DNA from 2 places in the Bacillus sp. SRL543 genome. Region 2 is predicted to be linked to the other one. Evidence: riboswitches for the same ligand, from Rfam matches in the RefSeq annotation. Region 2 holds a riboswitch; the other holds the start of a gene.
The links. Region 2 has a riboswitch for cyclic di-GMP ahead of AC4E8B_RS04080 (anti-repressor SinI family protein). Riboswitches for the same ligand answer to the same signal wherever they lie in the genome.

Region 1: another riboswitch for cyclic di-GMP. It lies ahead of AC4E8B_RS04835 (sensor domain-containing diguanylate cyclase); the one in region 2 lies ahead of AC4E8B_RS04080 (anti-repressor SinI family protein).

Annotation. Positions count from the first base shown of each region.
Region 1 covers NZ_OZ481794.1:925,354-930,047, forward strand. Annotated here, with positions in the region: gene AC4E8B_RS04820 (YhgE/Pip domain-containing protein) at 1-580, shown strand, start outside; gene AC4E8B_RS04825 (excalibur calcium-binding domain-containing protein) at 734-1,003, shown strand; gene AC4E8B_RS04830 (amino acid permease) at 1,237-2,655, shown strand; cyclic di-GMP riboswitch class I at 2,729-2,812, shown strand; gene AC4E8B_RS04835 (sensor domain-containing diguanylate cyclase) at 2,896-3,855, shown strand; gene AC4E8B_RS04840 (DmpA family aminopeptidase) at 3,912-4,694, shown strand, end outside.
Region 2 covers NZ_OZ481794.1:762,963-767,656, forward strand. Annotated here, with positions in the region: gene AC4E8B_RS04060 (carbohydrate kinase) at 1-941, shown strand, start outside; gene AC4E8B_RS04065 (pseudouridine-5'-phosphate glycosidase) at 957-1,868, shown strand; gene AC4E8B_RS04070 (helix-turn-helix domain-containing protein) at 1,904-2,251, opposite strand; gene AC4E8B_RS04075 (hypothetical protein) at 2,469-2,666, shown strand; cyclic di-GMP riboswitch class I at 2,911-3,017, shown strand; gene AC4E8B_RS04080 (anti-repressor SinI family protein) at 3,053-3,193, shown strand; gene AC4E8B_RS04085 (helix-turn-helix domain-containing protein) at 3,341-3,664, opposite strand; gene AC4E8B_RS04090 (MerR family transcriptional regulator) at 3,895-4,278, shown strand; gene AC4E8B_RS04095 (class I adenylate-forming enzyme family protein) at 4,275-4,694, shown strand, end outside.

The sequences.
Region 1 (4,694 bases), 160 kb from region 2:
TGCTGGTAAAGGCAGTTTTGACGCTGTCAGTGGGACTTTGGAGCAAGTGAGCGCGTCTCTTACAGAGATGGCGAAGAACCTTGACGCTATGTCTGCTGGACTTTCTCAAGCTTTGGCCAATTCTGATGCTGCTGATGCGATGGCACAGTTGCAGGCAGGCGTTCAAGCACTTGCTGCCAACTATGAATCCTTCCACTCGGGATTGGTGGATTACACTGGCGGAGTGAGCAGGCTGGCAGGCTCCTATTCTGAACTGCATAACGGCATTGCTGGCGTGGCAGGCGGAACAGGGGAACTCTCTGACGGTGCAGCCGCACTCCATGATGGGACGGCTGAGCTGTATGAAGCCACGAGGGATCTGCCGGAACAAATGAAGGAAGAAGTTGAAGGCATGCTCGAAGAATACGACAAAAGCGACTTCAAACCCGTTTCCTTCGTATCGCCTGAGAACGAGAAAGTAAACTCAGTTCAGTTTGTGTTAAAAACAGAAAGCATTAAACAGGAAGAAACGGAAGAGGTTGAAAAGCCCAAGGAAGAGCCGAAGGGGTTTTGGGCTCGTTTGAAGGCGCTGTTTTCATAAGTGAGAGAGAGGTGCCGGCCTTTGGGGGCTGGCGCCTTTTATTATATGGCTGGCATTAGAACTTTCTATTATTCTATTAAAATATATTGTAATAGATGGATATATTGGATTATTATTAATATAAGTTAAAATATGGAAGGTGAGAAAATTAAAATGAAAAAGTCCAGTGCTTTAGCCATTTCTGCTTTGTTGATCCTAAGTGTATCTTTCTCTGTAAGTGCTGAAGCAAAAACACCGGCAGCTGCTAAAACCTATAAGAATTGTACTGAATTAAACAAGGATTATAAAGGCGGAGTAGCCCGTTCTTCTTCTGTAAAAAACAAGGGCGGTAAAACTAAATATAAACCGTATGTATCCCAGGCGCTGTATGATGCCAATAAAACGAAGGATCGGGACGGCGACAAAATAGCTTGTGAAAAGTAAAAAGTTGAAATCAGAGTTTTTGCTTAAAGTTTACAGGCGGGATATCAGAATAAAGAAGGTACAGGCCTGCTGGGCTGGCGCCTTTTTTTAGAGAGCCAAGGGGACAGGTCCCTTGGCTCTTTTTGATACTGGGCCACGGTACCTGTCCCCATGGCTTCCGGTACCTGTCCCCATGGCTTCTTATTCCCATTTCAGGGCATACTTTTCATAAGCAGCTGGTGAGGAGTGGGAAGATGCAAAAAGTGAGTGTGGTTAAACAGAGTGTTAAGAATGTGCAGAAGGGCCAGGTGGAGAAGGGGCAGTCGCATAAGCTGGCATGGTGGCAGCTTTCTTTGATTGGGATTGGCTCTGTGATTGGGGCGGGGTTCTTTTTGGGATCCGGTTTGTCGATTCACTCGGCGGGTCCTTCTGTGCTGATTGGATATCTGCTGGCCGGATTGACGGCTTATTTTGTTTTTAGTGCACTGGCTGAGATGACGGTGCAGGATCCGCAGCCCGGTTCGTTCCGGACATATGCGGGACAGGCATTCGGCCATTATGCGGGATTTATGAGCGGCTGGATTTACTGGGTGGCGGGAGTGCTGATCATGTCGAGCGAAGTGACGGCACTGGCCATTTTTACTCAATTATGGCTGCCGGATGTTCCTATCTGGATTTTTTCGATCATTTATTCTGCCATTGCATTAGGCATTAATTTTCTCGGTGTAAAAAATTTCGGAAGCATTGAATCGTTTTTTGCTGTCATAAAAATTTCTACGCTCATCAGTTTTATTTTCTTCGGGATTCTAGCAGCGTTTGGGGTACTCTCACCCGAGACGGCAGGTGAATCGTCCACCTTTTTATCGGAGGGGATTTTTCCGAATGGGTTTTCAGGGTTATGGTCTGCAATGATATTCATTTTGTTCTCTTATGGGGGAATTGAAGTGATCGGGGTTTTGGCTACGGAACTTAGAAACAAAGAAGACGTGCCAAAGGCAGGGAGCTTTCTGGTTGCAGCTTTGACAATCCTTTATGTGGTCAGCATCCTCTTTATCCTGATGATGATTTCTTTTCATAACATAAATGAAGATAAAAGCCCTTTCGTGGCTGCTTTATCACAATTCAATATTCCTTTTCTGGATAGCATCTTCAATGTCATTTTAATAAGTGCGGCTTTTTCGACGATGGTGGGGTCTCTTTTTTCAATAACAAGCATTATCGTGTCTCTTTCAAAGGATGGAGACGCGCCGCAAAGGCTCCAGAAGAAAACGAGGAAAGGAGTGCCGGCAGGGGCGCTGCTGCTGAGCGGAGCGGGGCTCGGTGTTTCTGTCCTGCTTTCATTTCTCTTGCCGGATACCATTTACGAGTATATGACGGCCTCAGCAGGCATCATGCTGATCTTGAACTGGATCATTATCCTGGCGTCGCATATCAAGAAAAGGAAGCAGGTCGGCGCATCTCATGAGAAATATAAATCCTCTGCTTATCCGGTAACCTCCTATCTGGGCATTGTGCTGATTATCTTTACGATTGCGGGTTCGCTTCTCCACGCCAATCAAAGAATGGGCTTGTTTGCGAGCATTGGGTTTGTGCTGATCATTCTTGTTTCGTATCTTCTGGGTTCTAAGTTTGGGAAGTTCAAGAAAATCCATAAAACAGAGGAAGAGTATTAGGGAGTGCCTGCTCTGGATTTTTCCGCGGTTTAAATTGGAAGTCTTGCCGTTTATCCTTTAAAATGAAATATATAAAAGATACAGGCAAATTCATCGAAAGGTGAAGACGCAAAACTACAGGGACTAAAGCCAAAGGCTATGTCTGCCAGTTACCGATTCATCTTTATGAGCGTAGGCTGATCGGTTTCGATTGGTCTATTTTTTATGCTGAAGGATTGAGGAAAACGAAGAGGGACAGCAATGATGAACATACAATTTGCACAAGGTTTTGGATTAGGGGCACTGACTGTTTTATTGGTTGTGATTTATTTTTTCAGAAGATGGAAAAAGAAAGAAACTGACTCTTTTAAAAATCATGAAAATTATATGCATGTGATAGAAAACACCAAAGATTTTCTTTATTATTGCCAAGTATATCCGGAGCTGAAATTTAAATATCTTGGTCCTTCAGCAGAATGCTTTTTCGGTGAAGGTTCTAATGCAGATGCCTATTCAGACGCTGGTGTTGCCTTTAGGGATATCCACCCGGAGGATATGGATATTCTCCAGAAAAAAGTCCATGGACAGGTTGATTTCAATAAAGCAATCGTTCAGCGCTGGAAAGATAAAGACGGTCATTACCGATGGTTTGAAGAGTATGCGACTCCGATATATGAAAATGGGGTGCTGGTCGCTCTTCAAGGTATGGTGCGGAATATTGATGAGAGAAAAAAGCTGGAAGAAACATTGAAATATCGAATCACCCATGATGCTTTGACAGACATCTATAACCGTGATTTCTTTGAGCAAATGATGGAGAAATATAATGAACGTGAGGATACAGCTGCAGCCATTATATTATGTGATTTGGACGGCCTGAAATGTTTGAATGATAACTATGGGCATAAAACTGGAGACTTTCTGATTAAAGAAACAGCACGGCTATTAGAACAATTTTTCAGAGAAAATGCCTATGTTTCAAGGATTGGCGGAGATGAATTTGCGGTTTTCCTTTTAAAAAAGGACAAAGAACAGGTAGAGCTCCTGGTTGAAAAGCTATCTGAAGAGATTAGCAGATATAATGAAAGCAGCCAGGAAGTCAAAATTAACATATCGATAGGCTTTGCGTTCTGCGAAAATTCACTAGGTGTCATGGAAAGCTTATTTGTTGAAGCGGATAACCATATGTATCGAAATAAAAGAATGAAAAAAGGTGCCTGAATTCATCAATAAAGATGGGAGAAAGGCACCTTTCTTCGCAAAAATGGAGGAAAATGATGCCCGCCAAAAAAAGAATCAGAGATTATGGAGTGAAAATAGGAACCCTTCAAACTGGTCCGCGCAATTCTATCACTGATGTGGAAGGGGTAACTGTGGGGCATACAACGCTAAGTGATGGTGATAAACAAACCGGGGTCACTGCAATTGTGCCGCATCCCGGGAATCTTTTTAAAGAAAAGCTGATTGCCGCGACCCATGTGATCAACGGGTTTGGGAAGAGTATGGGGACAATCCAGATCAATGAGCTGGGTACGATAGAATCTCCGATCATCCTGACCAATACGCTGAGCATCGGTACAGCAGCCGAGGCTTTGATTCAGTATATGCTGGAGTCTAATCCCGAAATCGGCCGGACGACTGGAACGGTGAATCCGGTTGTGTGTGAATGCAATGATATGTTTTTGAATGATATCCGGGCTGGGTTCGTAGAGAGGGAGCACGTATTCCAGGCACTGCAGAATGCCTCGGCGGACGTGGAAGAAGGCACTGCTGGAGCAGGGACCGGCATGCTTTGCTATTCTCTGAAGGGCGGGATCGGGACCAGCTCGAGGCTGATGGAAATGGACCATGGAACTTATACGATGGGCGTTCTCGTGCTCACGAATTTCGGCGGCTTAAAGGATCTGCGGGTGAATGGGAAAGCCGTCGGGGAGGAGCTGAGTGAGGCTATCCAGGCTAAGGAGGAGAAGGATAAAGGGTCGGTCATTATCATTGTCGCAACTGACCTGCCTGTATCGGAGAGGCAGCTGACCCGAATCATTAAAAGGACGGTAACAGGT
Region 2 (4,694 bases):
TGCCGAACAAGAGAGAAGTGCTCTGCATCGGGGGGGCAAATATCGACCGTAAAATTCAGGCTATTGGCAAAATTGAAAGCGGTACCTCTAATCCATCTGCCAGCTCCCAGTCATGCGGAGGGGTTGCCAGGAATATTGCAGAAAATCTTGGGCGGCTTGGCTGTGACGCAAGTCTCCTGACAGCTGTGGGCGATGATACAGAAGGCAGCTGGCTGCTGGGCTATACAAAGGATTTTGTCGACATCACCCCATCCCAGACGTTGCCGTATACAGCAACAGGAACGTATACAGCCATACTTGACCATGATGGCGAGATGACTGTCGCGTTTGCCGACATGGCTTTGTACGATAGCATAGACTCGGAATTTATTGAAAAAAGATGGGGCTATATTGCTTCAGCAGAGATGGTCCTGCTGGATACCAATTTTCCGGCAGATGTATTGAAAAAGACGATTTCCCGCTGTTATGAAGAATCCGTTCCGCTCTGCATCACGCCGGTTTCTTCTCCAAAGGTGAAAAAGCTGCCCGAAAACCTTCAGGGTGTAACATGGCTGATCGCCAACCATGACGAAGCTGAAGCGCTGTCAGGAATGAAGATAGACAATGATGGAGATTTCTTTAAAGCAGCCGAGAGGATCATGAAAAAAGGCGTGGAGAAGGTTGTCATTACAAGAGGCGACAAAGGGCTGATTTTTTACACGAAGAAAGGCGAGGCAGGAGTGCTGCTTCCGCCGAAGATCAAGGTACAGGATGTGACTGGGGCAGGCGACTCTCTGGTTGCCGGAATCCTTTACGCCCATCTAAAAGGGCTCAATACAGAAAACGCCTGCAAAATCGGCATTGCCTGCAGCATGCTGACGCTGCAATCGGAAGAAACCGTCAGCCCCATTTTAAATAATGTCAGACTGCAGGAAACATTTCAGCAAAACTTCAGCAAATAAAGGAGAGTTATAATAATGCTAGAAAACTATCTTGAATTTTCAGAAGAAGTATTAGAAGCGCGAAAAGCAAATAAACCGGTTGTCGCATTAGAGTCAACGATCATCTCCCACGGCATGCCATACCCGCAGAATATCGTGACAGCCAAAGAAGTGGAAGACATCATCCGCCAAAACGGAGCGGTGCCGGCAACCATTGCCATCATCAATGGAAAAATAAAGATCGGAATCTCTGAGGACGAGCTTGAGTTCCTTGCCCAAAGCAAGGATATTGAAAAAGCAAGCCGCCGCGACCTGCCTTATCTAATCGCCCAGGGCAAAAATGGGGCAACCACAGTTGCAGCCACGATGATCTGCGCAGAGCTTGCAGGAATTGAAGTATTCGTCACAGGCGGAATCGGCGGCGTCCACCGCGAAGCCGAAACTACCATGGACATCTCTGCTGACCTGCAGGAGCTCGCCCGGACAAATGTAGCGGTCGTCTGCGCAGGCGCCAAGTCCATCCTGGATATCGGCCTGACACTTGAATACCTGGAGACACACGGCGTACCGGTCGTCGGCTATGAAACAGACAAGCTGCCGGCATTCTACACCCGCACAAGCCCATTCGAAGTCAACCACCGCGTTGACGCTCCTGAAGATGCAGCCAGCCTGATCCGCACAAAATGGGATCTTGGCCTCAATGGAGGAGTTGTCATCGCTAATCCGATCCCGGAAGAAGATGCCCTGGAAGAAAGCTTCATCACAAACGTCATCGAAACGGCGCTGCAGGAAGCAAAAGACAACAAGATTGCCGGAAAGCTGGTCACACCTTTCCTCCTAAGCAAAGTAAAAGAACTGACAGAAGGAACAAGCCTCACAGCCAACATCGCGCTGGTTAAGCACAATGCTGAAGTTGGAGCGAAGATTGCGGTGAAGCTGCAGAAATAATGGTGGAGAGCCGGTCCTGTGAGGGGGCCGGTTTTTTACTGCCTTTTTTTCTGTTCGCGATTATATTTTAAGAAATCAAGATAATAGCTGAAATCCTCTTTAGAGATGCCCTGTTCTATTGCTTCGTGTACAATTTCTATCCACTCCGGATCTGCTGCCATCTCAGTATGGTGATTTCTGGTATGATCTTCAATCTCAATCAGTTCATCAAGGCGTACCTCCAAAGCTCCTGCCAGCTTGGATAAGATCTGGAGTGACGGATTCATCTGGACGTCTCTTTCAATATAGCTAAGATACGACTTAGATATGGCAGCCTTTTTTGCCAATGCATTAAGTGAGTAGCCTTTTTTTAATCTCAGATATTTTAATTTTTTTCCGAGCATAGTATCTACTCCCTTACACACATTTCATACATTATAACGAACATTATAGTAATTTATAAAATACGAAAAAGTAAGAAAACGAGAGTATATTCAAGATAAAGAACGGAATTCGTTCTATTTGACGAAAATATGAATAAATATGGAAATTTATATAAATGAAAGCATAAACTATACTACTTGTAACATAGCAGAAGAATTTCTTGGAAGGAGCTCCCCCATGTACCGAAAAAACTGCACTAAATGCCACCGGCCATCCTACAGCAGCAGCGAAATAGGCGAATGGCTCTGCCCGGTGTGCGGGAATGATTTGACGCTGTTTCCGTTTTTTGATGCGTTTACTTTCGAGCGGCTTCCTGTGAAGGTGGTGCCTTTTAAGAGAAAGATGGAGAGTTATAAGGGGAGGATCATTAAATAGATAGAGGAAATAAGGCTCATATAGAAGCTGTCGACTAAAAGAGCAAAAACATAACACTTTACCCTTAAATTCACCGGGCCATAAGTCTCATTTGTTTTTGGATTATTACTAAAACTATCCAATTATCCTTCTTTTTGTCGAATAATATCTTAAAATAATTTGAAGGATTTGACAAAAAACAACACGATTATGTTGGAAAACCTTTTATAGTAGTCTTAAGAGGATATGAAAAAAGGCATGACGAAGCAGAAAAAGGCAAACCTGTTGAAAGATAGGGACGCAAAGTCACAGGTCTACCGCGCCTATAGACAGCAAAGTCGGAAGAGGCGCCAGGATGGCTGGATTGCCTGGAATACGATACGTATTTTAGGGGGAAGAGGTTGGTTATGAAGAATAATTTGCAGGAATTCGATTTGGAATGGGTGGCACTTATTGCTGAAGCAAAGGAAATTGGCCTGAAAAAAGAAGATATACTTAACTTTCTTGCCGGCCAGCCGGCAATGGATCTGATTGCGGATAACGGCTGAAAACATAATAACAGAATATAGAAAGCTAAGTGTTTCTCTGCAGGAGAAATGCTTTTTTATTTTGCGGAAACGTCACGGAGGTTGCGGAGGCTGTCAATTGGTATGCTGACTGTTTGCCGTTTTTTTATATAACAGCCTCGGATATAGCTATTTTTTTTGATTGATTCTCCATTTATTGAATTCGAGGAATTCGCGGAACTGGTCCTTCGAGATGCCGGAATCCATCGCTTCTTTAACGATATTCATCCATTCAGAATCCAATTCTTCTTTATTGGGCTGGTCCAGGATCAGCGTATCGACCGGAACATGAAGAACAGCTGAGATTTTTTCCAAAAATTGAATGGAAGGGTTTGTCTGAAGATTTCTTTCAAGGGAGCTTAAGTAGGACTTTGCTACGCCTGCCTGTTCTGCGAGCTCTGAAAGTGACATCTTTTTCTCCTGACGCAGTCTTTTAACACGTTCGCCAATCATTTATTTCACACACCTTTTATCCAGAAGTTATATGATCGAGGGCTATTTATTAAGAACGTTTTGTTCAATCATTATATTTCATTTTAACACAATAGTAATATTTTTTCCTAAGGGTGCAGCCGAAAAAATCAAATTTTTCTTAATAAAAACAGGATTTACTGAAGCTTGAACTTTACGTTAACGTAAATGATATATTAGTGTCAGAATAGTTAATGAATTCGGGTGATAGCATGGAATACACGATATCGGAGCTGGCCAGCGAGTTCCAGGTCAGCACCAGGACCATCAGATATTATGAAGAGCTTGGCTTATTATGCCCCAAAAGAGATGAAAACGGCAGGCGGATTTTTGCGAAAAAGGATTATATCCGGCTGAAGCTGATTTTCCGCGGCAAGCGATTTGGATTTAAGCTCGATGAAATCAAAGAGATGATTGTCCTGTTTGACCAGGACCGGTCGGGAAGGAAGCAGCTGGAACGGACGGTTGAGTATGGCAGGGAGAGAGTAAAGGAGGTGAACGCCCGCATCGGGGAGCTGCTTTTTTTAAAAGGGGAAATGGAAAAGATGCTGGACCAATTCGAAAAAAGGCTGGACGAAAAGGGGGATCATATATGAACGTATCTGAACTGCTGGCGAGGAACGGAAGGAAATATCCAAACAGGGAGGCTGTCATTTCAGGCGAGGAGAGGCTTTCCTATAGTGAGCTGAACAGCAGGGTCAATAAGCTGGCAGATGCATTGAGGTCCAGGGGCTATGGCAAGGGAGATCGCATGCTGCTTTTCATGCCGAATGTTCCGGAATTTGTGGTTACTTATTTTGCAGCAATAAGGATCGGTGCGCTGATTGTGCCGGTGAACAGCCGGCTGACGGCTTCTGAATTGGGCTATATCCTCGACCATAGCGGAGCGAAAGTTTTATTCGCACATGAAATGCTGGTTGAACAGACAGCTGGCCTGCATGAAAGGGCAGGGCTGGAATGTGTGAAAACTGGTGCCTCTGCTGCTGGTTGGGACAGCTTTGATGAGCTGGTG